4 regions of the Paenibacillus sp. EKM212P genome follow, and region 4 is predicted to be linked to each of the others. Evidence: riboswitches for the same ligand, from Rfam matches in the RefSeq annotation. Region 4 holds a riboswitch; each other region holds the start of a gene.
The links. A riboswitch is a leader RNA that binds a small molecule or an ion and turns the genes downstream of it on or off. The one in region 4 is predicted to bind cyclic di-AMP.
Positions count from the first base shown of each region.

Region 1: linked by a shared signal. The riboswitch ahead of G9G54_RS23325 (C40 family peptidase) and the one ahead of G9G54_RS04590 (hypothetical protein) in region 4 are both predicted to bind cyclic di-AMP.
Region 2: linked by a shared signal. The riboswitch ahead of G9G54_RS06950 (3D domain-containing protein) and the one ahead of G9G54_RS04590 (hypothetical protein) in region 4 are both predicted to bind cyclic di-AMP.
Region 3: linked by a shared signal. The riboswitch ahead of G9G54_RS18135 (TrkH family potassium uptake protein) and the one ahead of G9G54_RS04590 (hypothetical protein) in region 4 are both predicted to bind cyclic di-AMP.

Region 1 is NZ_JAAMNR010000012.1:15,526-23,051, forward strand. Features, by position in the region: gene G9G54_RS23290 (PAS domain S-box protein) at 1-20, shown strand, start outside; gene rluF (23S rRNA pseudouridine(2604) synthase RluF) at 71-772, shown strand; gene motB (flagellar motor protein MotB) at 908-1,735, opposite strand; gene motA (flagellar motor stator protein MotA) at 1,728-2,522, opposite strand; gene G9G54_RS23310 (hypothetical protein) at 2,710-3,003, shown strand; gene G9G54_RS23315 (4a-hydroxytetrahydrobiopterin dehydratase) at 3,121-3,420, shown strand; gene G9G54_RS23320 (GNAT family N-acetyltransferase) at 3,499-4,005, opposite strand; gene G9G54_RS23325 (C40 family peptidase) at 4,311-4,811, opposite strand; cyclic di-AMP (ydaO/yuaA leader) riboswitch at 4,817-4,954, opposite strand; gene G9G54_RS23330 (hypothetical protein) at 5,231-6,058, opposite strand; gene G9G54_RS23335 (M1 family metallopeptidase) at 6,070-7,526, opposite strand, start outside.
Region 2 is NZ_JAAMNR010000002.1:178,313-185,838, forward strand. Features, by position in the region: gene G9G54_RS06935 (PspA/IM30 family protein) at 1-413, opposite strand, end outside; gene G9G54_RS06940 (NADH:flavin oxidoreductase/NADH oxidase) at 501-1,523, opposite strand; gene G9G54_RS06945 (polysaccharide deacetylase family protein) at 1,830-2,636, shown strand; gene G9G54_RS06950 (3D domain-containing protein) at 2,834-3,502, opposite strand; cyclic di-AMP (ydaO/yuaA leader) riboswitch at 3,509-3,677, opposite strand; gene G9G54_RS06955 (amino acid ABC transporter ATP-binding protein) at 3,912-4,634, opposite strand; gene G9G54_RS06960 (ABC transporter substrate-binding protein/permease) at 4,621-6,084, opposite strand; gene G9G54_RS06965 (M20 family metallopeptidase) at 6,233-7,411, shown strand; gene G9G54_RS06970 (hypothetical protein) at 7,454-7,526, shown strand, end outside.
Region 3 is NZ_JAAMNR010000006.1:108,069-115,594, reverse strand. Features, by position in the region: gene sdhA (succinate dehydrogenase flavoprotein subunit) at 1-1,325, opposite strand, end outside; gene G9G54_RS18150 (succinate dehydrogenase cytochrome b558 subunit) at 1,419-2,093, opposite strand; gene G9G54_RS18145 (LysR family transcriptional regulator) at 2,320-3,225, shown strand; gene G9G54_RS18140 (potassium channel family protein) at 3,231-3,908, opposite strand; gene G9G54_RS18135 (TrkH family potassium uptake protein) at 4,102-5,442, opposite strand; cyclic di-AMP (ydaO/yuaA leader) riboswitch at 5,853-6,006, opposite strand; gene G9G54_RS18130 (CPBP family intramembrane glutamic endopeptidase) at 6,268-7,526, shown strand, end outside.
Region 4 is NZ_JAAMNR010000001.1:968,879-976,404, forward strand. Features, by position in the region: gene G9G54_RS04565 (Nramp family divalent metal transporter) at 1-208, shown strand, start outside; gene kdpC (potassium-transporting ATPase subunit KdpC) at 319-1,047, opposite strand; gene kdpB (potassium-transporting ATPase subunit KdpB) at 1,067-3,097, opposite strand; gene kdpA (potassium-transporting ATPase subunit KdpA) at 3,135-4,811, opposite strand; gene G9G54_RS26200 (potassium-transporting ATPase subunit F) at 4,963-5,040, opposite strand; gene G9G54_RS04590 (hypothetical protein) at 5,224-5,619, opposite strand; cyclic di-AMP (ydaO/yuaA leader) riboswitch at 5,735-5,902, opposite strand; gene G9G54_RS04595 (glutathione peroxidase) at 6,369-6,854, shown strand; tRNA gene G9G54_RS04600 (tRNA-Leu) at 7,002-7,084, opposite strand; gene G9G54_RS04605 (urease accessory protein UreF) at 7,346-7,526, shown strand, end outside.

The DNA of each region.
Region 1 (7,526 bases), on a different contig from region 4:
CGATTGCCAAGCCGGAGTAACGGGTTGGGCGCAGGAGGAAGTGTGTTAGTAGAAATGGAGGGTACACAGGTTGCGCATTAACAAGTTTATCAGCGAAACCGGTTTTTGCTCGCGCCGCGAGGCGGACAAGCTGGTAGAGAGCGGCCGCGTGACGATTAACGGCGAAGTGGCTGTGCTGGGTAGTCAAGCGGAAGAAGGCGATGATGTTCGCGTGAATGGCAAGCCACTGCGCGAGAAGTCCGATCACGTCTATATTGCATTGAACAAGCCGGTGGGCATTACAAGTACAACCGAGAGCCACATTAGAGGCAATGTTGTTGATTTTGTGGGGCACCCACAGCGGATATTCCCGATTGGACGCCTGGATAAGGATTCGGAAGGTCTCATTTTACTTACCAATGATGGGGACATTGTAAATAAGATTTTACGGGCAGAAGGCAAGCATGAGAAAGAATATATCGTAACGGTGGATCGCCCTGTTATACCGTCTTTTGTGCAGGGCATGTCCAGCGGGGTGAAAATACTCGGCCAGCGGACGCTACCTTGTGAGGTGACGCGTGTATCTGAGTATGTATTCCGTATTATCCTGACTGAAGGGAAAAATCGTCAGATCCGGCGTATGTGTGCTGCCTTCGGTTATGAAGTAAAAAAACTGCAACGGCTGCGAATCATGAACATTCGGTTGGGGTCCCTTCAGAAAGGTGCCTGGCGTGATCTGACAGAGGCTGAGAAGCAGGAGCTTGGCCAGATGCTCGATTATAGGCTTAGCTAATGCCAGAGGGGCTCGTATAGCCTACAGCGTATGATCCTCGTATCTGACAAGTCCAGATTACAGGAAACACTAAACAAAGAGGCACCAGCTGCATAAAAATGCGGCGGTGCCTTTGTTCATATAACATATGCATAATCAACCTTCATTCGAGCTTGAGGTAGGACTGATGACTTGTGTCCCGTTCTGATATTTGCGGAGAACAGATATTTCAACACGACGGTTTTTGGAGCGTCCTTGGCCATCTTGATTGCTTGCCAATGGACGATACTCGCCATAACCGATGGATACAAACTTGGTTGGATCGAGATCTGGATTGAGCAACAAGATACGCAAGAAATTCAGAGAGCGCTTGGCGCTCAAATCAAAGTTGGACGGGAACTGGCTGTTGGAGATCGGTACATTATCCGTATGACCCGATACGATAACATCATAGCCAGGGAACTGCTGAAGCATACTAGAAATAGACTTGGCCAGCTTTCTTGCTTCCGGCTTTACTTCGGCTTGCCCGGATGAAAACAAGGCATTATCGCTAATGGTGATCATTAGCTGCGATTGGTTTAGCTTGGTATTCAGCAACGGGGTCAGACCGTTATTTTGAATATATTGATCCATCTGTTTTTTAAGCTTTTTTAAATCTTCTTCTTCCCGCTGGGCAAGCTGTTTTTGCAGTTCAGAGGTAGAAGTAGCCTTCGATTTTAAGGGTTGTGATACTTGTTCTTTATTTTTGCCCATATCCATGGATTGTGACGACGGATTCGCAGCCGAGTGATCCAGCACACCAGTGCCGCCACTAAAAGCTGAACTCAGGGATTGAGCCATAGTTTCAAATTTTTTGGCGTCGAGCGAGCTCATACCGAATAAGACAATGAAAAGAGCCAACAGAAGGGTCATTAAGTCGGAATATGGCAACAGCCAGCTTTCGTCAGCATGCTCTTCATGCGGTTCATGTCTCTTTTTACTCACTGGAATCGCCATCCTTCTGGGTCATCGTAGCCCGTTCGGTCGGAGTCAGGAAGATCGTCAGTTTCTGACTGATGGCAATTGTCGATATCCCCGATTGAATGGAAAGCAGACCTTCGACCATCATTAATTTAAGCTCCACTTCTTTTTTGGATAACCGTTTCAGCTTGTTGGACATCGGATGCCACAGAACATAACCTGTAAAAATACCGAGCAACGTCGCAATGAAGGCTGCTGCAATGGCGTGAGAGAGCTTTTCCATGTCACTAAGGTCAGCCAGAGCGGCGATCAGACCTACAACGGCACCGAGTACCCCGAGCGTTGGAGCGTACATACCGGCTTGGGAGAAGATCAGTGCGCCAGAGCGATGTCGATCCTCGGTAGCATTGATATCCTCCATCAGAACGTCCCGTACGAATTCCTGATCATTGCCGTCAATAATCATTCGCATGCCGCCACGCATAAAGGGATCGTCGATTTCCTCTACCTTAGACTCCAAGGCGAGCAGACCTTCACGACGGGTAATGGATGCCCACTCGGTAAACGTACCGATGAGCTCTTTGCGGTCTAACAGTTTTTGTTCGGTGAAAATAACCTTGAACAGCTTCGGAATCCGTTTGATTTCTGCCATCGGGAAGGCCATAAATATACTCGCTGCCGTTCCGACGAAAATAATCATGTAAGCAGCGGGATTATTGACCAAATTGACGACCGGAGCGCCTTTTAAGATCATCCCGACGACCAGTGACACAATCCCGAGCACAAGTCCGATAATGGTTGAAATTTGCATGATACACCTCATCCATGAGAATAGATTTTGAATCCTTTCATGCCGCCGGGGTCGTCCTTGCCCCAAGCGCGTCATTACAAGACGGATTATAGTATTTATCGACAAAACTCTCTTTTTTGTTAAGTGCGAATTTCCGGTATAATAAGGTGATTATGTATTGAATGGCGGAACCATTGGAGGAAATGGCATGGGAGTAAAGCATGGGCGTGAGTATGAACAAATTTTGAACGATTTTACAGAGGCTGTGGGGCGCATCCCAGATAGCTATGAATTTTTTGAGATGGAAGCAGAAGATTGGGACAGGCTGGACCCGGCGGGACGTCAGGAAGTCAATGAAGCTTTGGCAGAAGACTTATTTTATGCACTGGGTACAGAGCCCACAATCACTGTAGGGAGTAGCGTTGTGATCTATGAGCCGGAGCAGCATCGCATCTATGTACTTATTGGGGACGAGGAGCTGACGTCAGTCCCTTTGGTTTGAGGTCCGTCTTATGGATTTATCAACGGGGCCGTGGTAATATGTACACCAATATATCGTAGTTTTGGCCGTATTTAAGCGGTCGAAAGGCTTCCGTATAAACGGGGAGGAGTTCGTAACATGCCTTTTACACAAGAAGAGATTGAAGCACATCTGGAGAAACTGGAGGGCTGGGAACTGGAGGAAGGACGTTGGATCGTCCGAAAATATAATTTTTCCAGTTTTATGAAAGGGATTGCATTCGTGGATGAAGTTGCCGCTATATCTGAAGCATTCAATCATCATCCATTTATTACGATTGATTATAAGACCGTGACTCTGCGTTTGACCTCTTGGGACGACGGCGGTATTATGGCCGTGGATATTAAGGAAGCCCAACAATATAATGAAGCTTTTGAAAAAATGCGCAGCAGTCATTGAGCTTGTAATGATCTGTCGTATGATGATAAAAGCGCCTTCGCTATACAACATCGTGGTTGTATGCCGAAGGCGCTTTTATCATAGAATCTGGGTTGGGTGCTCGGGACGATATACCATACAATAAAATGGTTTTTTGCCATCAGGAGTCTGGCGTTCATAGGTATCTGTAAGCTCAAATCCAGCCGCCTTGTAGGCCCGGATAGCGCGCCCATTCCAAGTGAGCACCTCTAAATCAATTTCATTCTTCGGGTTGCGTCGTTGAGCTTCCTCTGCAATGGCACGGACAAAATCAGAGCCTTTGCCATGTCCGCACCTGTCAGGATGCATTCCAAGACCTAGCCGGGTCACACCGATCATAGGAAAATATTGAGCAAATCCTGTTAGCTTGTTCTCTTCATCCAGTACGGCAACATATTGCTCTTGGCGAAGCGTGGGACTTCCAAATTCGACTTCAAGCGCCTTCATTTGTTCCCAGGGGAGCCAACCGTATATGTTATAAGGTGGATCATAGTGCCACTCACAGATTGCAGCCGCTTGATGCTCGTCCATCGGTACGATCCGATAGTTGGATATTGAGGCCGGCATGTGTTCCATCCTCCTTTTACACAGGTACTTCAATCATTAACAACAGATTGTAGACAAGTTGCAGAGGAATGGCAAGCGTGTTTATTTCATACCTAAGTCGGGTATACATTCAATAAGAAGGAATTACTGCTCATATGCTCCCCCAGCGGTGACGGTAAAACCGACGATGTTCGCTACAATTGAAACCTTTTGAGGTCTCAGTTCGTCAGTAAAGATAATAATTGCTGATGTTGTGGACATAAAAAACCGCAATTCGATTCCGGCCAGAATCAAATTGCGGCTAGGGTTAGCTTGCTGTGCGTTAGTTATTCTACGTTATCGTCATCAGGAATGTCTGAAGCTACAGAATGGTAAGCGTCTGTGCTCATAATTCTTTTTGCACCGACATAGCGGTTAGCGTAATAATTTTCGTTCAGTGAGCTAACTACTACACCACGTGAAGTCGAGGAGTGGGCAAATTTCCCTTCACCTACGAAGATACCTACATGGGAAATGCCTCTTCCTGTGGTGTTGAAGAACACCAGGTCCCCAGGTCTCATTTCATCGCGGGATACAGAAGATCCCATTTTGAATTGTGATCCAGATTGATGCGGAAGTTTAATTCCCAGTTTGTTGTATACGTACATTGTGAAGCCGGAGCAATCGAATCCCTCGAGTGTAGTGCCTCCGCTTCTGTAGTTCGTTCCTTTGGCATCTTGGATGACCTGGTCCATCTTAGAGTCTGCATATGCACTGCCGCCACCGAATGTAAAAGATGTAAAGGCAATGGCAAGACCCATAGCTGCGATCGTTAGCTTCTTCTTCAAAAAAAATATACCCCTTCCAATGCCTGCGAGGTTAGCTTAAGGATTCGGTAGAAGGTTCCCCTATGACCACTCTGTTGCGAGATCAATTCACCCAAACTGGTTCCCCCGCTTCCTAGGTGCCAGGAATTAGGCTTAACTTAAGATGTGCACCTTGGAGAGCAGTATTCACAGAAACGTTATTTTTAAGATAAAGGTTACAATAAAGATTACAAAGTTGTTACTATCAGTTCACTGCGATTATTGTAACAAAGACGGCTGGCTTTGGCAAATGTTTCATTGCAAAAAGTTACAAAAAAAATCTGCTCCTAATGTCCCAGGAACAGATCTTGTTAACAGTATTCAGTTATGTGTCGTTTGCTCGAGTATGAATCAAGGTTTTTCGACAGACGGAAATGAAGTAAAAAACATAAAGGCAGGGCTTAGCTTCTACTAGAGATATCGGTATGCCATAGTCTGTACTGCGAACTGATATGCCACAGCCTGACCAGACTAGTAACAAAATGATACGATTGCTGGAGAATGAGCGCCAGCATGCCAGTCCAAATCATCGCCACGGTGCCAAATAGACCGAAGACCAGCAGCACACAAGCACCGAGCAAAAGGGATATACCGACAGCTGGGAGGAGCTGGCGAAAGAAGGCGAGCAGGGACGATAGTATGGCGTGACCACCGACAGTACCCAGTTGCATATACAGGATGCACTGCCGAATGAACCATCCGTATGCCATCCATCCAATGACATAGGGCAATAAATGCAGCAGATAAGAGGAAGATTGAAGTGCTCCTGCTACAATAGGGTAGAGTCTCGGTACTACCCAAAAGGCGGGAAGCAGCAGCAGTTCCAACTCGATGGTGTAATACAACAGCGACGACATGCCATGGCGTTTCATACCCTTGAAAAAGGACAGGCTTTGCGGTTCAGTCGCATCGGTATGCAGACTTTGATATATTCCGGCTCTAATGAAGGGAGTGATCAGTATGCGTAGTACAGTCGCCCCTAGTAGTATCCACAAATACACATGTACTTCCCGGCTGTCCATCAGAGCAATCTGACTCTCCATCCAAAATAAGGTCTGTCCCAGCTCGTTTTGACCCTGATCAGGATAACGGAGCAATAGCGGGATAACGGCAGACTGCACCAGCCGATAGATAAACACCCCCCACAGTAGTCGATACAGAAATAAAATGATAACGATATAGAATCGTATGCGCACCAGCGCCCAGCCCTCTTTTATAACAGTCCGCATCTATAGACACCTCACCATGACAGACTTCCAAGCAGTGTCTCCAACAGCTTGGTTACACTTACACTCCAACGGGTTTGTTGCTTTTCGTCCAATTCGGCTTTTAGGCTATTGTTAATATGCTTGTTCTCCAGTGCAATGGTATATAAGGGATCAAGGGTTACATAGGAAACGGGAGAAGTACTTTTGATCCGAAAAGTTGTGCTTTTGCCCGCGCCGTCCCAAGCCTTGAATATCGTGGTACCATCCTTGAAGGTAAATTGGACAGGGATCTTGGGATAATCCGCCCCTTTTTTGCTGACCGTCACGACTGCTTCATATCCATTCTCCAGCTTGTGGTTTGTGATGTGATCCACTGAAAAGTCCGCCATCTGGCCGTCATATACATACTGTTCAAAATAGTGGCTCCATGAGCGTCCGGTGACTCTCTCCACGATACGTTGAAAATCCATTGAGGACGGATGCTTAAATCGGTACGTCTGGACGTAGGTCCGCATAATGCGATCCATTTTTTTCATACCCACCTGACGTTCAATGCCCCGTAGGACCAGCTTGCCTCGAGAGTAGGCATTTTGCGCGTACTCAGCAGCTGAGCCGTACTTCCATGACTCACGGTTTAGCGGCTGTGGGGAGGCTACCTGTCCCGATTGTAATGGCAGGTTGGGGGTAAGCCCATATTCTTGCTCCATAAGCCGCTCCTCTGCATAGGAGGTGAAGCCTTCATCCAGCCACGGCTCCTCAAATTCATTATTGGCTACCATTCCGTAGAAATATTGATGTCCAATCTCATGAACTAATGTCCGTTCCAGACTATAGCCAGGATTCAGATTACCCGCAGCAGCGGCCGTGATGAGTGTCGGATACTCCATACCGCCGGCTCCATTGCCTGATTTGGGTGGAACCACGATGGATAGGGTGGAATATGGATAAGGCCCGTACCATTTGCTGTAGTACGAAAGGGCGGCCTTCGCTGCGCTCATATAGCGCCCTTTGAGCTCCTTGTGCGACGGGTCAAGGTAGAGCTTGATTTTGACACCAGGGACTTCAGCAGAAGAAAAGGGTTCTTCTACGGTTACAAAGTTGGGTGAAGCGGACCAGGCAAAATCGTGTACATCATCGGCATAAAATTGATATATTTTTTGGCCGTTCTGTCGGACGGCACCACGGGTGGGAAATCCGGTCGCTGCTACGATATGAGTTTCAGGCACCCGAATCCGTACGCTGTAAATTCCAAAATCGGCATAAAACTCGGAGTTACCATGATACTGGTGGAGGTTCCAGCCCTCCTCGGCGCGTCCACGTTGTCCTGCAGTCTCGTAGACGCTGAGCTTCGGGAACCACTGTCCTGCCATTACAAAATCATCTGTCGCACCCATACGAGCGAAGATGGCGGGCAGTTTTACCTCAAACTTCATATATAATGTGATTTCTTCGCCACCTCGTACCGGCTTGGGTAGACGCACCTTCACGA
Region 2 (7,526 bases), on a different contig from region 4:
GTTTCGCGCTTGTTTTTCATTTCTGTCAGCTGTCTGCGCATTTCATCCAGCTTGCCACGTAGATTATCGGCTGCAGCTTTGTTCTGTTCGTAACCAGCTTTGAACTCGTTCATTTTTTGTTCAGCAGATTTCTTTTCTTCCAGCGCACGACGGGCCAGATCTACATTTTGTGCTTTTGCAGCGGTATGTGCCTGTTCTTCACGTTTCTTTACTAAAGCAGCCTGTTCTTCGTATTGCTGTTTGAACCTCTTTTCAATAGCAATTTGAGCGGCTACCGCTTTCTCTGCATCTTCCAGGTCCTCTTGCATATCACGAATGTATTGATCCGTCATTTTAATTGGATCTTCTGCCTTGTCGATAATGGCGTTAATGTTGGACATCGTAAGATCTCTTAATCGTTTGAAAATAGACATGTGAAGTTCCTCCTAGAGTTGAATGCTTAAATTTTAAGCTCTGTACACATGTTTACGCAAGCTTTGCAAAGAGGGTTTCAAAAATATCTAAAAACCGCGCAAGTAAGGCTCTGGGATGTCTGCCTGTACTTTTAGCTCCCGCGATGCATGCAGCGCCCAATAGGGATCACGCAGCATGGCACGCCCTATTGCTACCAGATCAGCTTCTTTCTGCTGAACAACCCGGCGGGCGTCCTCATAATCATCCAGTAAGCCAACAGCAATCACAGGTACATTCAGCTTTTCACGGATGGTATGAGCCAAATCCACCTGATAGCCGGCACGCGCAGACGGGCCTCCGCCAGAACCAATCGGACCCTCACCACCAGAAGAAATATGGAAAATATCCACACCTGCATCACGATATCGTTCCCCTACGCCTGTTATGTATTCCACATTATATCCATCCTCGACGTATTCTTTGGCAGATATCCGCATAAGCACAGGCATATCAGCAGGAAGAACCTCTTTAACAGCATGTATGACCTCAACACCGAACAGTGACAAATCCTGCCCATATTCATCTTCTCTGGTATTTGTTAAAGGCGAATGAAATTGATGAATCAGATAGCCGTGAGCGCCATGTATCTCAACCGTATCAAAACCGGCTTCCACCGCGCGGCGCGCGCCTTCTTTGTATGCCTGAACCAGTTCCCTGACTTCAGCTGTCTTTAAGGCGTGCGGCTTTTTAAAGCGTTCGCTAAAAGGAATCGTGGACGGACCCACAGGTTGCTCAGCATCTTCAGCCTTGCGTCCAGCGTGGCCTAGTTGAATACCAATCTTGGCACCATACTTGTGGACTTCCTCTACAATCTTACGATATGCAGGAATATGTTCGTCACTCCAAATACCCAAATCACGATCCGTAATACGTCCATCTGGATGGACCGCTGTCATTTCCACAATAATAAGTCCAGTGCCTCCTACTGCCCGGCTCACATAATGGACATGATGCCAATCCGTTGGATTTCCGTCCTTGGCCTCCACGCTGTATTGGCACATCGGGGGCATGACAATCCGATTTTTTAAAGAAAGCCCCTTTAATTGATAAGGAGTAAACAAGTCGGTCACTTTTATCCATCCTTCCTTCAATTCCATGTCTGTATAATTATGAATTGCATCCCCATTATACACCAGCTGTCACAGTATACCGAATTCGTTGTAAGGCTAAAACTTGCGAAAATGCTCCTGTTTTCGGTCATGTTTAAGAGAATATTTACGTTTAGCTCCATCATCTTCATTGATAATCGTTTCATCGTGGGCTTCTTTCCAGTCGTTTATGAGCCGAACTTGGTTACCAGCATATTTTTAATAAGACAGGTACATAATAGTCGAGAGCACCACTAGGTACCACTGCACGGAAAGGGGGGGATACATATGCCGTACAGGGGAGTGTTGCCATGCTTGGCACTGTTACTAGCATTCTCAAGTTTACCCGTTCACGCGGATGCGCCTCCCAACACCGGAACGACCCATCCCAAGGAAGCAGCTGTTGCTTCTTCTGTACATCAGAGCACAGATCGAGCAACTCCTACATTAGCAATGCTGCGAAAAAAACATGCGGACATTTTTAAAATGTGCGGCCCACACACCCGCCAAATTGCCCTAACCTTTGATGATGTGCCCGATTCTAGGTATACGCCGCAGGTTTTGGACGTATTACACGCCAATGGCATCAAAGCCACCTTTTTCATCGTCGGTCACCGTGCGGAAAAGCATCCGGGGATCATACGCCGTATTATCCGTGAAGGCCATGCTATAGGAAACCATTCCTATACTCATCCGGATTTTAGGAAGGCCACACCAGAACGCTTTCGCAACCAGATTACAAAAACAGAACGTATTTTACAAGCCAGCGCAGGTTTTCGCCCCAAGTTGATTCGTCCACCCTACGGTGAAATCACGGAGCCTCAAATCCAATGGGCACGTCGTCATGGCTATATGATTGTCAATTGGAATGTAGACTCTCTCGATTGGAAGGGATTAAGTAAAACACAAATTCAACGCAATGTGATCCCAGCTACCGGGCCTGGCTCTATTATTTTAATGCACGCAGGTGGAGGTCAAAGTTCCAACTTGCAAGGAACTGTCCAAGCTCTGCCGGGTCTAATTCACTCTCTAAAAGCTAAGGGCTACAAATTTGTGACAGTCCCCCAGCTACTCCACACATCGGAACGGAAATAACCATATGTTTATGATTGAGCTACAGCTAAAGCAACGTAAAAAAGCTGTCTTACCAGCAGAAGTTTTCTGCTCGTCAAGACAGCCTTTTTTATGGATAAGACCTGATAAGAGTCCGACCTAGTTATATGCGGTAGGATACAGGCATTAAGTTTACATAATATATATTATGTTTAATTAAACCGTATATACGTACAATGCTATTTATCAATAACGTACAGCTTCACATTTTGGAATCCAAAGTCGTTCACAAATGATTTGTTGCCAGGAATAAAGATATCAATCCGCTTTCCTGTAATGGCGCTGCCCTGATCGCGAGCGACAGCTACAAAAGAATGATCCGGCAAACCTGGGTGGGAATAGCCTGTAACCAGCACTTTCGTGCCCATCGGAATGACGTTCGGGTCTACCGCAATTGTACCTAGTTTAAGCGGATTGCCGTAGTAGTCCACTGCTCCCCATTTACCATTCTCGTCGGCTGCGGCAGAATACGCTGAAGCCTTAACGTCAACTATTTTGCTATAGTTGAATGTTTTGCCCCACGCTTCAATCGTTGGCCCCTCATTCGCTGGTGCTTTCTCCGTAAGAAGCTGCGGCTTCGAATCCGAAGCTGCCTTCACACTTTTTTCGCCAGGCACCTTAATTTGCAGACCTGCATATATATTGTTGGAAGCAATGTTTGGGTTCGCCTTCGTTAGCTCGTCTACCGATACTCCATAACGTTGAGCAAGCAAAAAAAAGGTATCGCCCTCTTTGGCAGTGTGAAGCGAAGCAGCATCCGCTACTCCAGCTGTCTGTGCCAGCCCTGCAATAGCTGCGGCAAGCACCGCAAATTTCATCGTTTTACCAATATGTTTTAGATGTTTCAAAGATATGTACCTCCTCTGTTATGCCTGCGAAGTTAGCTGTCGGATTCGGACTCAGGAGAAGCCCTATGCTTGTGCAATTCACCCCTAGGCATATTCCACATCGTCTTATGACGTATCGGAATGACTGCCGTTGTTACGTCCCCCGCACTTCCCATAGTTTGGGCCCAGCTTCAGCGGTTGTCATAACCACATGCTGTCCCGGTAAGTTTTGGCTTACTGCATAATATCACAATTTTGTAACCTTATCCGCATGAAAATGTTGGGAACCTTGAACATCATACTACACTCATTACAATTTTGTCATCAAGAAATCGATATTTGTTACGAAAGTATGGGGAAATGGTGACAAAAAGAAAAAAAGCCCTCCGTTAAACGGAGGGCTTTTTTTATAGATTATATCAGCACTTCCTTACAATACTTTGGCAAGAAAATCACGGGTGCGATCATGGCTTGGAGTGCCAAATACCTGCTCTGGTGTACCTTGCTCTACAATTTGACCGTTATCCATAAAGATAATTCGATCACCCACCTCGCGGGCAAAACCCATTTCATGCGTCACGATTACCATTGTCATGCCGCCTTCGGCGAGCTTCTTCATTACATCCAGAACCTCTCCAACCATTTCAGGGTCCAATGCAGAAGTCGGCTCATCGAACAGCATTACATGCGGCTGCATGGCCAAAGCACGCGCAATCGCAATACGTTGCTTCTGTCCTCCGGATAGCTGGTTCGGATAGGTATTCTTCTTATCCTCAAGCCCTACGGTACGCAAGAGTTCTAGCGAAATTTTTTCCGCTTCCTTCCCTGACTGTCTTCTAACCTGCATTGGTGCAAGCGTCAGGTTCTGCAACACTGTTTTATGCGGGAACAGATTAAAATGCTGGAACACCATCCCCATCTTCTCCCGGGTTACATTAATATTATGGCCACGAGCTGTAATCGGCTCGCCCTCAAATAAAATCTCCCCGTCTGTAGGTTGTTCCAACAGATTCATACAACGCAAAAACGTACTCTTCCCCGAACCACTGGGGCCGATGATGACGACGACTTCACCTTTTGCGATATCTATATCAATGCCTTTTAAAATCTCATTCTTACCGAACGATTTACGCAGTTGTTTAACGGTGATCACTGGCTCTCAACTTCCTTTCCCATAAACCCAGCAGCTTAGACAAGCTGAATGTCATTACAAAATAAATAGCGGCTGCGATTACGAACGGACTTAATCCTTCGTAGGTGATGTTCTTAATGACCTGGGCCTGATACATAATATCCACCATCCCAATGGTCGAAATAATGGAGGATTCTTTAATGATCGTAATAAACTCATTACCGATAGCAGGCAAAATAGATTTAAACGCTTGCGGCAAAATGACATGACGCATAGCTTTACCGCGTCCCATACCCAACGAACGGGCAGCCTCCATCTGTCCACGGTCTACTGCCTGGATACCTGCCCGGAAAATTTCAGCCAGATATGCTGAACTATTCAGAGACAATGTGATTATACCAGACTGGAGTGGGGTAAAATTGACACCCAGCGTCAAAGCAACTCCGTAGTGAATGATCATAAGTTGTACCAGCATAGGTGTGCCACGTAGGATCTCCACATAAGTGGTACCTAACCACTCAATGATGCGTATACCACTCATCCGCAGCAAGGATACGATCAGACCAATGATAAATCCAAACAGTACTCCGAGTGCAGACAGCAACAGAGTGTAGCCGATACCCGTAGCGTAAAAACTGCGGTATTTCCAAAAAATATCTACGATGTTATTAGAAGAAACCTGTCGATCTGCAGAGAGCGCGCTCGCTTCTGTGGAAAACTTCTCAATCGACCCGTCCGCTTTCAGGCGAGCCAACGTTTTATTTACAGAGGCAAGCAATTCTGCGTTCCCCTTGCGTATACCTACAGCTGTTTCTGCTCCGGCATCCTCAGGCACGGCCTTGGCAAGTGTTACGGTACCATCTAACGTGTATCCTTTAGCAACCGTATCTTCGATCACAACAGCGTTGATACGCTGGGTCCGCAGCTGGAGTACCAGATCAGATATTTTGTCCAGTGAGGTTACAGTGGCATTGGGTACTTTTTGAGCAATTTCTTCCTGAATACTCCCTTTTTGTGCCCCAATCTTCTCGCCTTTCAAAGTATCCATCGTAGGATATTTGTCTTTATCCTCTGGGCGTACCATAATGACTTGCTTGGAGCGATAATATACATCTGAAAAATCAATGCTCTTTCTCCGCTCATCCGTCGGTGTCATACCGGACAGTACCAAGTCTACACGACCACTTTGCAAAGCAGGCAGCAAAGAGTCAAAACTCATGTCCTCAGGGACCATCTCCGCATCCAAATCTTTGGCGATTTCCTTGGCGATATCCACATCGAACCCAACAATGGTATCCTTACCGTTAATGACTTTATGAAACTCATACGGCGGAAAGTCGGCACTCATGCCCACTACAAGTTTTTTCTGTGGCTTTGCTTCCGTTCCGTATGCAGTGAGCATGGGAAGACCAGTCAACAGCAAGATAACCGCCGACAAAACCAGGGCGGTAAAACGATATGCCTTTTTCAATCTTTTTTTCTCTCCTTAAATTCTTTATAATAAATAAGATTGTGTCATTATAAATGAATATGCATGATTATGCAATGAATGTTATAGTACAATTTCAGCATACCTAACGCAGTACCTACATTACAGTTTATATAAAGGAGTTTTCAGCATGGATTTTAAGCAGACCATTCAAAAGACAATTGAGCAGCATGCCCCACGGTTTAAGGACATTTCGTTATATATTGGCGCAAATCCTGAACTTGGAAACGAGGAATTTCTGGCCGCTGCCCGTTTAAAAGAAGAACTGGTTTTTCACGGTTTTGAGGTCCAGGCACCCGTATTGGGCATAGAAACAGCCTTTATTGCAACTTACAAATCTGCAAAACCCGGACCGGTTGTCGCTTTTCTGGCAGAATATGACGCTCTGAAAGGTCTAGGACACGCCTGTGGGCACCATTTGATATGTATGATGAGTACAGGTGCTGCCGTCGGCCTCAAGTCGATCATCGACGAAACCGGTGGAGAAGTACGGATATATGGCACACCTGCCGAAGAAACACGCGGTGCAAAGGTCCCGATGGCCGCTGCCGGGTTGTTTGATGATTGCGACATAGCACTTATGACGCATCCTTATGACCGTTACGAAAAATCAGGCAAATCGCTGGCGATTGATGCTGTACAATTCGAATTTTTTGGTCAATCCGCCCACGCGGCTGCCAGTCCGCACGAGGGCATTAACGCGCTGGACGCTGTGATTCAAACGTTCAATGGCATCAATGCGTTCCGTCAACAAGTAAAAAGTACAGTGCGTATCCATGGGATCATTAACCAGGGTGGGCAAGCAGCCAATATTATTCCTGACTACGCCTCAGCCCAATTTTATGTGAGAGCCGCTACTCGTCAAGAACTGAACCCGCTGACTAGCCGTGTTATTCAAATTGCTGAAGGAGCTGCTTTACAGGCCGGGTGTCGTTTGAAGACCTCCAATTATGAGACTTCTTATGATGAAATGGTCACGAACCGTGTACTTTCCGATGCGTTTACCGCAAATTTGGTGCAGGCTGGCATTTCACAAGAAGATATAACGGAAGGCGAAGATCACGGCTCCATGGATATCGGAAATGTATCGCTTCATTGCCCTGCTATCCATCCGTACATTCAAGTTATTGACGAGAAGCATGCCTTGCATACACCAGAATTCCGCGATTTGGCGATGCAGGACCGGGCCATGGAAGGAATGCTGCTGGCTGCGAGAACTTTGGCATGGACTGCTTGCGATGTAATCACAAATCCTGAACTGCTAGCCCAGATAAAAAAAGAATTCGCTCTGCTGAATAACGAACGCTAAATCTTAATTCCGTGTTCTTTCAGAAAGGAGTAGTCAGCCATCATGGATAGTATGAGCAGCTTTTGGACGTTGTTTATTGTGGTGGACCTCATCATTTTTTGGTTTATATTCCGTG
Region 3 (7,526 bases), on a different contig from region 4:
ATATGCAAAATACGCTCATACTTCTCCGTCTGCTGATGAACTGCCGCATCAAATACGGAGGTAGCTATATCCTGTGCAGATTTTTTCAAGCCTTTAATGTATTCCACAGCCTTAGGTCCAGCCACCATCCCGCCGTAAATGGCTGACAGCAACGAGTTCGCACCCAAACGGTTCGCACCGTGATATTGGAATTCACACTCACCAGCCGCGAACAAGCCCGGTATATTCGTCATCTGATTGTAATCAACCCACATGCCGCCCATTGAATAATGAACAGCCGGGAATATTTTCATCGGGATTTTGCGCGGATCGTCACCGACGAATTTTTCATAAATTTCAATAATGCCGCCCAGCTTTACATCCAGCTCTTTCGGGTCCTTGTGGGACAGATCGAGGTAGACCATGTTCTCGCCATTAATACCCAGTCCATCATCTACGCATACACTGAATATTTCACGTGTCGCAATATCGCGAGGGACCAGATTTCCGTAAGCCGGATACTTTTCTTCGAGGAAATACCACGGCTTGCCGTCCTTATACGTCCAAATACGACCGCCCTCTCCCCGTGCCGACTCGGACATGAGACGCAGCTTGTCATCACCTGGTATAGCCGTCGGATGAATCTGGATAAACTCACCGTTCGCATAGCGTACGCCTTGCTGATACACCGCACCGGCAGCCGTGCCCGTATTAATGACGGAATTCGTGGTTTTACCGAAAATAATCCCGGGGCCACCAGATGCCAAAATAACTGCATCCGCCGCAAAAGTCTTCACTTCCATCGTACGCAAATCCTGCCCGCAAATCCCTCGACAGATGCCTTCATCATCCAGTACAGCCTGTAAAAACTCCCAGTTCTCGTACTTGGTCACCAAACCTGCAGATTCCCAGCGCCGAACCTGCTCATCGAGAGCGTACAGAAGCTGCTGTCCTGTCGTCGCACCGGCAAAGGCGGTCCGATGATGCTGGGTACCGCCGAAGCGGCGGAAGTCCAGCAGTCCTTCCGGTGTCCGGTTAAACATGACACCCATGCGGTCCATGAGATGAATGATCCCCGGGGCCGCTTCGCACATCGCTTTTACCGGAGGCTGGTTGGCCAGAAAGTCCCCCCCATAAACTGAATCATCGAAGTGAATCCATGGTGAGTCTCCCTCACCCTTGGTATTAACCGCACCGTTGATGCCGCCTTGAGCACAAACGGAGTGGGACCTTTTGACCGGAACCAAAGAAAATAAATGAACGTGAACTCCCGCCTCTGCCGCCTTGATTGTAGCCATTAGACCTGCCAGACCGCCGCCCACGACAATAATGTTGGATGCTGCCATTTCTGCTCACTCCTTTTTTTCAGGATTTTAACCAAATCCCCTTTTACGTTTGAAAATAGAATCTCAACACGATGTATAATTGATATGAGTCGTTTATAGTAGCTGTTTAAAAGCGCCGCATTGCACCAAGGCAGTTGCCGTTTCCTGAAATTCCGCACTGCGGAATGCAAGCAGGGAAGCGATGAAGCCGATAGACACCACCACGAACAGGGTCATACAGATATAAGAAGATACTTTTTGCGCACGTGGTCCCACGGTAATCCCCCAACTGACCATAAATGCCCACAGTCCGTTAGCAAAGTGAAAGGATGCCGAAACGACACTGATTAAATACAAAATGAAATAAACCGGGTTCGTCACGATGCCATGCATGACTCCGCCTAGCTCCTCATGGGTTACATTACCCAGAGCCACCTGAAAGCGCGTGTCGTATACGTGCCAGATAATAAATACAAACGTAATAACGCCGGAAATACGCTGGAACAGAAAGCGCCAGTTACGTGAATAGCCGAATCTTTTGACATTCGGGTCAGCCTGATAAGCAATATACAAGCCATAAATTCCGTGGAACAGTAATGGCAAGTAGATGAATAACGTTTCTAGCACAATAACCAGTGGCAAACCATTCAGGAAGGCCACGCTGCGATTAAATCCTTCCTTGCCGCCCTCCACCGCTGTGAAGTTCGTCACCAAATGCTCAACAAAAAATAGAGCCAGCGGAATGACGCCAAGAAGCGAATGCAGCTTTCTGGAATAAAATCCTCTCATCTAGGTCATGCTCCCTTCTCCCAATAATAGCGTTTTCAATAGTAATATAACATATAAATTGACATTTTCCGACAGGAAATGTCCAACAAGGTGTCCCTTATAAGGAAAAACAAAAGTGTGAACATCTTGTGTCGCTTTCATGTTACTCCTTTTCGGCTTATAATGGAATTGCAATATACGTATTAATTATTATGTCTTTTTTGCATATAGAGAGGAAGTGGATGATTTGTTTGAGGATTTGAACGCTTTTGCCGTCATTGTCGAGCAGTCCAGCCTGAATAAAGCCTCCAAACTACTGAATCTGTCCCAACCTGCCCTGTCTCGCAAAATTGCGAAGCTGGAGGAAGAGCTGGGTGTGAATCTTTTTGATCGTCGGGGCAAACGGCTCGAAATTACGTCCACTGGCCGATTTGTTTATACATTCGCGCTAGAGCAACGGCAACGACAGCTTCGCTTCTTACAAAAGCTGTCCCAGCACAAAAATGAAGCCCAGAGTATGCTTACACTCGGGGCTAGTCTCACGACACTCCAAACGACGCTACCTACCCTCGTCGAAGCTTTCATGAGCAAGCATCCTCAAACCGAGCTAAAGCTGCTCACCGGTAAAACCCATGAAATCGTCGCCTTTGTACGTGACAAAAAAGCAGACGCCGGTATTGTCGGGTCTGCCATTCATGAAGCCGGACTGCGTTGCATTCCGCTATTTGATGATCATTTGGAGCTCGTTGTTCCCATTGGACATGAATTAACCGTCAAGACAGGAACGGCCTCGATGAAAGATCTGCAAGGATTGCCGATGATTATTTTCTCCAAAGGAACCTGGTACCGCAGTCTGACGGATGACTTGTTCCAGCGCAGCGGCATCATGCCGGATATCCGCATGGAAATCGACTCCTTCGAGGCAATTGTACGCCTGCTTCCAACCTGTAAGGCTTCTGCCTTGCTACCCAAATCCTATTTGCGCAGCGAACTATTACGGGATAATGGACTCACTGCATTATACTTGCCCGATTTGAAGGAGACACGCCGAACGACCTCCCTCATTTACTCGGAGACGACCGATCTCGGTCCGACAGCACGACGCTGGATTAGCGAGACACGGGCGTCGTTTGCAGGCTACCGTATGGTGTAGAGGGTTTAATCCTCTTCATTAACATTAACAACCTCATCCTCAAAGCGACCGATATTGTCATTCGAACCGATGATGACCATAATATCGTCTGCTTTTAGCCGATCCATAGCCGTCGGTGCGATCAGGATACCGTTCGCCGTATGAAGCGCCACGACGCTACAACCAAAGCGAGTACGGGCATTTAGCTCAGCTAGCGTTTTGCCATTCAGACATGCAGGTACATTGAGTTCCACAATACTGTATTCCTTAGACAACTCCAAATAATCGAGCAAATTAGGCGTGACTAGCTGGTGAGCCACCCGGATACCCATATCCCGTTCTGGATAAATAATCCGGTCCACACCGAGCTTTTCTAACGCACGCCCGTGCAGCACAGATATGGCTTTGGCTACAACTTTTTTCACACCCAGCTCCTTGAGCAAAATGGCGGTGAGGATGCTTACCTGAATGTCATCACCAATAGCAACAATGCCACAATCGAAATTACGGATGCCCAGTGATCGCAACGAGTCTTCATCGGTAGCGTCCGCCACGACAGTATGTGTCAACATCTCACTCATACTGTCCACAACATCCTCATTCCGGTCAATGCCTAGCACCTCGCACCCCATATCCACCAATTGCAAAGCCAGGCTTGAGCCAAACCGCCCCAAGCCAATAACTACAAACTGCTGCGTTTTCATATCTACTCGAAAACTCCTTATCTGAATCAATTTCATAAATGAGGATTTTGCAAAAATCCCATAAGCGACTTCCAATGAAGAAGATATAGATCGAAATGGTTTAGTTCGTCTATATCTTGACTTCGGAGCGACTGGTATCGAATTTTGCAAAATCCTGAAATGATTAAACCAACGAAATGTATTATGAAATGATTCATCCTATAATCATTTTGCCTTCCGGATGACGATATAATTCTTTACCCTTTTTCGGCCCCAGTGCATAAGCTAGCGTGAGTGGCCCCAGTCTACCTGCAAACATCGTCAGGGTAATCACCAGCTTGCCTATGACTGTCAAATCAGGTGTAAGCCCCATCGACAGCCCCACCGTACCAAACGCAGACACCGTCTCAAACAAGATCATCAGAAAATGATGATCTTCGGTTGCCGACAAAATCATGGTCACCCCGATCACGAACAGCAACCCCAGCAGTGTAATGGTCAAAGCCTTGTAAATTCGTCCCTGCGCAAGTCGGTACTTGAACAGTACAATATCTTCCCGCCCCCGCAGCATCGAAATCACTGCTCCAATGAGCAGGGCGAATGTTGTGGTCTTAATCCCGCCTCCAGTGGAGCCAGGGGAAGCTCCAATAAACATGAGTATGATGATAAAAAACTGCGTAGCCTGCCGCAAGCCTGCGATGTCCAGCGTATTGGCACCTGCGGTACGGGGAGTAACGGACTGGAATAAAGATCCCAGTAGCTTACCACCCCAATCAAGCGAGCCAAGAGTCTTTGGATTCGTAAACTCAAATACAAAAATCACGAGCGTGCCGACTACAATCATAGCGCCCGTCATGCTGAGTACCACCTTGGTATGCAAGGACAGTCTCTTGCGCTTGCGATATTCTGCCAGGTCTGACATCACTACAAAACCAATGCCGCCAGAAATAATTAGAAACATTGCGGTAAAATTAACAATCGGATCATATACATAACCTGTCAAGCTGCGAAATTCACCGAATAAATCAAAACCAGCATTGTTAAACATGGAGATGGCATGCCAGATTCCAAAATAAATCGCCCTGCCTACAGGCATATCAAAGGACCAGCGAACCGAGAATATCGTAGCGCATACGCCTTCAATAACTAGTGAGTACAGTAATACCTTACGGATTAACCCGACAATTCCCTCTACAGAAGTCTGATTCATCGCTTCCTGCAAAATGAGACGCTCCCGCAAGGAAATCCGACGCTTGAACACCAGTGCAATCAAGGTAGCCATGGTCATAAAGCCAAGACCGCCGATCTGGATCAGCGCAACGATGACAACTTGACCAAAAGTGGTAAAAAAGAGCCCGGTATCCTTTACGACAAGCCCGGTTACACAGGTCGCAGAGGCGGCAGTAAACAAAGCGTCTATAAACGCAAGTGGCTTTCCTGTTGTATTGGAGATCGGCAGCATTAACAATAAACTACCTATAAGAATGATAATGGCAAAGCCCGCAACGAATATCTGCGGTGGAGAAAGCCGAAGCCAGCTTGCATTGGGATTCATCTATTCATCACTTCTCTCCTAATCCTTAAAACTATAAAAACAGTGATTTAATACGGTGTAAGCTCGCTACGCGTTCCATTTGATCTTCCGATCGTCGTTGCCCCTGAATTTTTTGATTTTTCCAAACCTTAAGTAACTATAATTAGCATTCCCTGAATACAGGAAGAATGCATGTCAAGCACTATTCGATCCCCCTGTGCTAATGGCGCGCAGTAGCGAAGGGGGCAGAATTGTTCTGAAGAAGCGAAGCGTTTGCCTTTATCTCCGGATTTTAACCATTAAAGGGGGTATACAATCAAAAAATCCGGGGATAACAGCAATCGGAAGAATAATCTGCACCCGCAGCGGTCTAACCAATCCAAACACTTTTATACGCACAAAAAAAGACACCGGAAAACCGAGTGCCTGACTTGGTTCCTGCTCATAGCCTACGAGGTTAGCTGACGGATTCGGGCAGCACAGTATGCCCTATTTACACTTCCGATCCACCAGTGATCGGCTGTAAAATTCACCCCAGTAACATGGTTCCCCCGTTTTCCCATAGAAATTCGGCTCAACTGTATATCATTACCTATGTATTTTATAGGCATTGCCTCAAGATTATAATCCTTCTATATCCAGATCACAAAACCGATTTCGCCGAAAAAACGTGAAATTGGCTTTATTTTGCGAATGGGCATCGTTTAATCGCAGCTTATCTAATTTTATTGGAACTTTAAAGTGCTTTCACTCTATTTTCATGAATATCGCTAGTCTGTTGGCGGGAACCTGTGCAGTATGATATCTTTAATGGATGTTCTTATTTACAGATTAAGGAGGAAACTCATGAATCCTATCGGGAAACCGGTCGTGCTCACGGCCAACTTCAAAAAATTAGGCTTGCTGGGCGGGATTGGCCTGATTTGCTTTTTTATCTTTCAATTGCTTATTCCCTCGCTTAGCAATCCGAGTCCAGAATCAGTAATGAACGCAAAGGTCATCAGCAAACAAGAAGCGGTCATACACGCATTGGACTTCGCCCGCTCCGAGCTGGGCTATACTGAATCACAGCCTGAGGAGCCCGTCGTGACCTATCAGGCCGAAACAGATTTGTACGGTTATTTATCTAGAGAAAAACTGCTTCAACAGTACGACCGTACATGGAAAAAGAGTTACCCTTACGAAACCTTTCGGGTCGATCTGCCTGAATCCTCAGCGAAGAGTAAGCTGCAAATTCATGTGGATTTATCCACTGGCAAGGTCGTTAGCTTTAAACGAATCACCTCCAGCACCAATTACACACAGGCTGATATTTCTACGGATGAACAAGCACGTAACAGGCTTGTACGTGTGGCTGAGGACGGCATGACCCTCGAAGCCAAGGAGCAGGCGGCCGCAGTATGGGTCAAGCGCTTTGGCTTTAAGCCGTCGGATTTGAAGCTTGCGACCACTGAACAAGAAGGCGGATTAAAGTATACCGTAGACGATAAAAAAATCGGCGCCTCGGTACTTACACTGGCTTTTACTTTTGAAGACGGTGATGTTCGCTCCTTCACTCAAAGCTTTTCGGCCCCGTCGTCCTATACCGATTATATCGAAAAGCAAACATTTTGGGCGAATTGGATGACCTATGCGGGTTATGCCCTATTTAGCTTTGTACTGGGTGTACTTGCCATTGTGTATGCGTCACTCACCCGACGACATACTTCATTTGTACGCGGCATTGTTCTATCCGTTGTATACTTTATTGCTAGTATAGCTGGGACCATGAACATGCTGCCTTTATTGCAAGCAGAAGCAGGCGGTAAGGGCATGCTTATATTTCTTATGGTTTTCCAGATTGGTGTTACCTTCGTCATGGCTGTAGCGCTCTACTTCTCCTTGGTCGGCGGTGACGGGCTTATGCGTCAGGTTGGACTGAATGCATGGCCACGTGCAAAAGAGCCGGGCTACGGGCTGTATGTGCTTCGCAGTATGTATGTTGGCTACTTGTGGGCCTTTATTTTACTCGGGGTACAATCCATTTTGTTCTTTATACTGGAGCGCACATTTAATACATTCTCCACCACAGATGCCACGCAATCCCCTTACAATATGGCTTATCC
Region 4 (7,526 bases):
AGGTGCGGAGGAACTACTTGTGCTGAGCCAGGTCATCCTGTCCATCCAGCTTCCCTTTGCCATCATTCCATTACTTCTCTTTACCAGCGACAAAAAGATTATGGGTGAATTCGCAAATAAAATGTGGCAAAAAGTATTAACCTGGATCGTGACCGCTGTCATTATCATCTTGAATGTAGTGCTCATCATTCAAACGATTTCAGGATAATCGGTAGCCAAATATGAATATATTAAAAAGGTATCTCACTAGCCCCAATGGCAACGAGATACCTTTTTTTGTTCATCCTATTTTATTTGTCCTGTATACATAAAGAATACTCAACGCTTGGCAGGCTCTACCTGCATTTGCGCCTCAAGCGCGAGATTCAGCTTGAGCACGTTCACACGCGGCTCGCCGAATACCCCGGCGCTGCGGCCTTCTGTCTGCTCCTGCACCAGTGCTCTCAGTTGATCCTGCGGGATACCCGTCAAGCCGCTAATGCGCGGAATTTGCACCCGTGCCGCCTGTGGCGAGATGTGCGGGTCCAGACCGGAGCCGGAGTTCGTAATCAGGTCCACCGGAACCTGACTGACGGGTACATCCGGGTTATGCTTCTGCCAATCCGCAATAGAGTCCTTGACTCGCTGTATCAAGGCTGGATTCGATGGCGCGTAGTTGCTTGAGCCTGAACCAGCCCCATTGTAATCAACGCTCGATACCCGACCTTGAAAAAACGCCGAATCGGCAAAGGACTGCCCAATCAGTTCGGAGCCGACCACCCGCCCCTCCGCGTCACGAAGCATACTGCCGTTTGCTTGCTGTGGAAACAGAACCTGTGCTACTCCTGTACTGACTAGCGGATATGCCAAACCGCACAAGAGAATCATCAGCACTGAAGTTCGCAAAGCCACTCCAATAACTGCACTTCCTCGCATCTCTTGTCTCTCCGGTTGTCCTTTTGACACTGTCCCGGTCCCTGTACGTTTGTTATGACCTTGCCCGCCAGATTCGGCTTTTTCGTGCGCAGCAAATCTGCGTCCAGACATCATCCGATAAAAACCACTCATGTCGTTCACCCTTTCTGCGCTAAATCCACAAATGCACCAGCAAATCAATGGCTTTAATACCGACAAACGGTACGACCATACCGCCCAGACCGTAAATCAGCAAATTCCGTCCCAGCAGGCGATCCGAGCTCATCGGCTTATACTTCACGCCCTTCATGGCCAGCGGAATCAGAAGCGGAATAATAACCGCGTTAAAGATCAGCGCCGACAAAATAGCGGACAGCGGGGAGCCAAGCCCCATGACGTTCAAAGCGCCCATTTGTGGAATGGCCAGCATGAACATCGCCGGGATGATGGCAAAATATTTGGCAACATCGTTCGCAATGCTGAACGTTGTCAATGCTCCGCGCGTCATAAGCAGCTGCTTGCCGATCGCGACCACCTCAATAATTTTGGACGGATCGGAATCCAGGTCCACCATATTAGCTGCTTCTTTGGCCGCGACTGTGCCGCTATTCATGGCAAGACCGACATCCGCTTGCGCCAGCGCAGGTGCATCATTGGTACCGTCTCCGGTCATGGCAACCAGCTTACCCTGTTCCTGCTCACGTCGGATAACCGCGATTTTGTCCTCCGGCTTGCTCTCAGCTACAAAGTCGTCCACTCCCGCTTCCCGTGCAATTGTAGCTGCTGTCAACGGATTATCTCCGGTACACATGATCGTACGGATACCCATTTCCCGGAGCTGATCAAACCGTTCCTTCATGCCTGGCTTCACTGTATCTTTCAAATAAATAATGCCGTATATCTGATCATCCAGCGCGACTGCCAGCGGTGTACCTCCTTCTGAGGCTACCTGATTCGCTTTTTCCTCCAGATCGACTGGAACACTGCCGTTTTGCGATACGATCCATTGCCGAACAGAATCCACCGCGCCCTTGCGTACCTTTCGTCCATCGGCCAGATCCAGACCACTCATCCGTGTCTCCGCCTTGAATTCGATAAAGGTTCCACCTGCTGCCAAGGATGCATCCAACATATGCTCCTGTTTGCGCATCAACTCGAGAACCGAGCGGCCCTCTGGCGTCTCATCCTTCATAGAGCTAATCGCTGCCCACTTCACTAACTCTGCCTTCTCCACGCCCTCCACAGGCACGAATTCACTCGCCATTCGGTTACCGAAGGTGATTGTACCTGTTTTATCCAGAATCATCGTGTTGATATCCCCAGAAGCTTCTACCGCCTTGCCTGACATGGCCAGTACGTTAAACTGGGTGACCCGGTCCATACCGGCAATCCCGATGGCTGACAGCAGTCCTCCAATCGTAGTTGGGATCAGACAGACTAGCAACGAAATCAGCACAGGAACAGGCAAATCAATGTTAAAATGACGGGCAATCGGTGCTAGCGTAACCACCACAATTAAAAAGATAATCGTCAAGCTAATCAGCAAAGTGTTCAGTGCAATCTCATTCGGCGTTTTTTGCCGCTGTGCGCCTTCCACGAGCGAAATCATTTTATCAATAAATGTCTCGCCCGGCTCTGTCGTAATCCGCACCTTAATCCGGTCACTGACCACTCGCGTCCCGCCAGTTACCGAGCAAAAGTCACCACCCGATTCCTTGATGACCGGAGCCGATTCTCCCGTAATTGCAGATTCATCCACCGAAGCCAGACCTTCAATGACCTCACCATCGCTTGGAATCATTTCGCCCTGGGAGACAATAACCACGTCCCCCTTACGCAATTCGGTTGAGCTAACCACCTGAATGTCATTTCCGATGAGTTTGTTAGCTTGTGTATCCTGCTTGGATTTTTTTAAAGAGGCAGCTTGTGCCTTACCCCGCCCCTCCGCGAGCGCTTCGGCAAAATTAGCAAAAAGCAACGTAAACAACAGAATAACAAACACGGCCAGGTTAAAGCCCATTTCCTTGCCAGTTCCAAAATAACCGGGAACCAGTAACATGAGCAGCACGACCAATGTACCGATCTCCACGACGAACATGACAGGATTTTTCATCATAATCATCGGATTTAATTTTATAAAGCTATCCTTGATCGCATGCTTCAAGATGCTTCTGTCCAGCATGTGTTTGCGCTGTTCCTTCATGATCAAACACCCCGTTCATCCATTCTCATTTTCTTCTTCACATGGTCAAAAATTCAGCAACAGGTCCCAATACGATGACGGGTAAAAAGGTCAACGCACCAATCAGCAGCACGACCCCGATCAGAATAGCTCCAAATAACTTGTTGTCCGTACGTAGTGTCCCCGTCGTCACCGGAGTCGGTGCTTTGGCATTCAACGAAGCCGCCACAGCCAACAATGCAATCATAGATACATATCGTCCGAAGAACATAACCATCCCCGTTGTCATATTCCAGAATACGTTGTTATCCGAAAGACCTTCAAATCCCGAACCGTTATTTGCGGCAGATGACGCATATTCATAGAGCACCTGAGTCAACCCGTGATAGCCAGGGTTAGTGACCGCGTCGTATCCCCAATGACTCATAAACGCAAGCGCAGTTGGGGCGAGAATGAGAAACGGATGTACCAAAATGGCAATCGCGATCAGCTTCATTTCCTTGCCTTCAATTTTCCTTCCCATAAATTCCGGAGTTCTCCCGACCATCAGTCCGCATATAAACACACCCAGAATCGCATACATCAGCATATTCATCAGCCCAACACCCTTGCCGCCAAAAATGACGTTTAGCATCATTTCTCCCAAAGCAGCCATGCCACCCAGCGGGGTTAGTGTATCATGCATATTATTGACCGAACCTGTCGTTGCCGCTGTTGTGACCGCAGTGAATAAAGCCGATTGTCCAATGCCGAAACGAACCTCTTTCCCTTCCATGCTTCCCTGAGAAGCATCCACACCCAGTGTCTGGATTAACGGATTACCTGTCTTTTCAGACACGTACGTAATGGATAGAAAAATTAGAAACAATACCATCATGGAGCTAAAAATAATCCAGCCCTGCTTACGATTACGGGCAAACAATCCAAAGGTATACGGCAACGAAGCCGGCATTACCCACATTGCCAAAATTTCCAGCACGTTCGTCCAAGGACTTGGATTTTCAAAAGGATGCGCAGAGTTAGCTCCCGCATATCCGCCCCCGTTTGTCCCCAAATGCTTGATGGACTCCAGAGAAGCAATGGGTCCCATAGAAATTTGCTGTTGTGTTCCGCTCAGCGTCGTAAGATCCGCCGTAGGCTGTAGCGTCTGTGGTACCTTCAATCCAACCAGCACCAGCGTAAGCACAAAGGCCAGCGGCAGGAAAATTCTTATAATGGCTTTAATAAAATCTTGAAAGAAATTGCCCATCCCTTCACCGCGCCGCGTCAATCCCCTCATAAAAGCCGCAGCAACCGCAAAACCGGAAGCAGCCGAAGTGAACATCATCATCGTGACGAACGCCATCTGTGTCAGATACGTAAGCCCGCTTTCTCCACTATAATGTTGGAGATTCGTATTTGTCATAAAGCTGATTACCGTATTAAAAGCTAGTGATGCTTCCATATTACTGTTTCCAGCCGGATTACCGGGAAGCATTCCCTGTAAACGCAACAGCAAGTAGCTGATCGCCACAAGCACGACATTCGTTGCAATGAAACTCATAACATACGTAGTCCAACGCATGCTCTCCAGCTTCTTCAAGCCTACTATCTTATAAATCAGCTTTTCTGTTCCGCCAAAAATCCGATCCGTCCGATTGGGTTCATTTGAGAATACATGATACATATAGGTGCCCACTGGCTTTACCAAGAGCAGCAATATGACGATCACAATTCCAATTTGAAGCAGCTCCATCCTTTATTCCTCCTTCAAAATGCTCCTGCGTTTGGAACAACAGACCTGCTTCCAGAGCACCAATTGTGTGCACACGTTTGCGAAAACCTGCTACCTATGATGCTTAATATTCAGGTCTGTTGTTCCCGCCTGCTCTATCCCCTATAGCTGACTAGAACTTTTCAGGGTTCAGGAGTGCGTAGATTAAATACATAAACACAATAGCCGTAAGCCCAAGTATAACGATCATCCTCTTCGTCCTCCTTTAGAGGTCTGCGCATCACACCAGCGTACAAACAGCAGTATCACTCCATAACTCACAGCCATGACGAGCAGCATGTATATATCCATCATGTTTATACCCTCCGTATCGGTCCTCAGATCGCCATTCTTATTTCATCATAAAATCATAAAACAACTATGTTATAAGTGCTTATCCGTTCAGCAGAAAACCCACCTCTCCGTTCAATGTGTAGATCACATGGTCCGCTCCCAATCCCCGATAAATTCCTTGTGGATTACAGCCGTGCGTAATAACATAGATCGATTCCGATGTTAGTGGTCGACATATTTGTAGGAAACGGCAAGTCAGATTCAAGCTGTTCTCGAACAAATACACACTACCAATTTCTTTTTTTGGAAAATTCCATTTTCCCGCTTGCATGGTATTGATGCGGACAATGTGCTCCACACCCATTTTTTTGAGCTGTCGTTCCTCCTGGGCGCTATTCGTTAGAACTGCAAACGCCAATTTTTTGTAAATAAGCAATTTCACAAAACTTCTGCCCGCTTCATTCGGTGCAGTGACAATAATTAACCGACCTTCCATCAGTAGCTCCTCTCCCGGTATAAAAAGACAACAAAAAGAAGCCGAAGGAAAAAGGCTTTCCTCCGGCTTCTGACATATCCATGATAAAATAAACCATGGCTGCACACGGCGGTTTGTTGCCTCTCCCTGTACGCTTACGAGGTTAGCTGTCGGATTCGGACGTGAGAGTCGCCCTATTTCTGGCACTTGACCGGAAAATTCACCCCATGAGACACACGGCAAGCCGTACAGTCTCGATTGGTTCCCCCGCTTTTGCAACTGCAAAATTCAGCGCTATAGACATTTCGTTGTTGCTTCATTCAAGTTAATTTGAAATTACGTCTTGAATCATACACCCGCGCATGGAAGACTGTAAAGCTCAACTGCGGGGTTATAAATCGGCCTTTAGAGCATAGAAGATTAATAATAACGCTTACAATGCAACTATCCTTCTCACAACTCACTCAATCTCTGTTTTTCATCCCTTTTCGAAAATGACAAGCATGTCAATATTGGCGTAGGGTAGAGCATTTTTGGCCTTTTTTTGTAAAAAGAGAAGAAAATACGCTATATGTACCAGCTAAACACCGATTGAACCCGCTTTTATAAGAAGAAACACCTTAATTCGCTCCATTTGCAGTGCGATTTACTGTTTTGAACAAAATACGATTTTACAGCGGCTAAAGGCTTAATACAGCTTTTCCAGACTTGCAACCTTACTTTGAATTGCTTACAATTTAATTGCTGAATATTGAATAAGGAGAGATACTATGACCGTTTATGAATATGATGCGCAAACCCTGCAAGGGAAACCAATTCCGTTATCCACATATGAAGGGAATGTTCTGCTTATTGTGAACACAGCCAGCAAATGTGGGTTAACCCCCCAATACAAAGCGTTACAAGAGCTATATGACCAGTACCATGAACAGGGGCTCGAAATTTTGGGATTTCCCAGCAACCAATTCGCCAAACAAGAGCCAGGTTCCAGCGAGGAGATTTCCGAGTTTTGCCAGATCAATTATGGTGTTACCTTTCCGATGTTCGCCAAGACAGATGTCAATGGCGATCAAGCGCACCCCTTATTTCGCTACCTGACCCAAACAGCTCCGGGGGTATTAGGGTCCAAAGCGATCAAATGGAATTTTACTAAATTCTTAATTACACGAGAAGGTAACGTATTTAAGCGCTATGCACCGCAAACCACTCCAGATAAGCTGGCGGGAGATATAGAGAAGCTTTTGCAGCAAAACTGATATTCTTCTTTATCACAGTTATTAAACGACCTGTTGTCTACCGTTGCTTCTGTAGCTAAAGGATATAACGAAAAATGCTTAACAAAAAAAAGCATCCCTTCACGTAAACCGTGTCAGGATGCTTTTTTAACTGGGTCTTGCATATAATGCGGTCGAGAGGACTCGAACCTCCACGGGCGTACGCCCACTACCCCCTCAAGATAGCGTGTCTGCCATTCCACCACGACCGCAAATCATAATGTATTGAGGCAACAGATTTATTATACTCTCTCATCAACTATTTGTAAACAAAAATATAATAATTATTTTCAATGTTATTTTAACTAACATATATGAGCGATAAAAATATTTAATTTGACACAACTGCCACTTAAATGTAAATATATATTACATATATTTCGTTTTTTTCGTTATCTCCAAGTAAAGAGTGAAATAATATAACATAACGATTCACTTCGAGGAGGCGAACCGTCCTGCATAAAGGCAACCGCTTGCTGAACTATGCATTATTGTTGGACCCTTTCCTACCTGTTGGTGGCTTCACCCGTTTTAACGGACTGGAGAAACTATTCCGCAGCGGACATTTGAACAGTCTACAAGACCTGGAGCATTACATGCTGGATGATTTGTATCCTCAATTTACAACCGTTGACGGCATGGCTATCAAAAGTC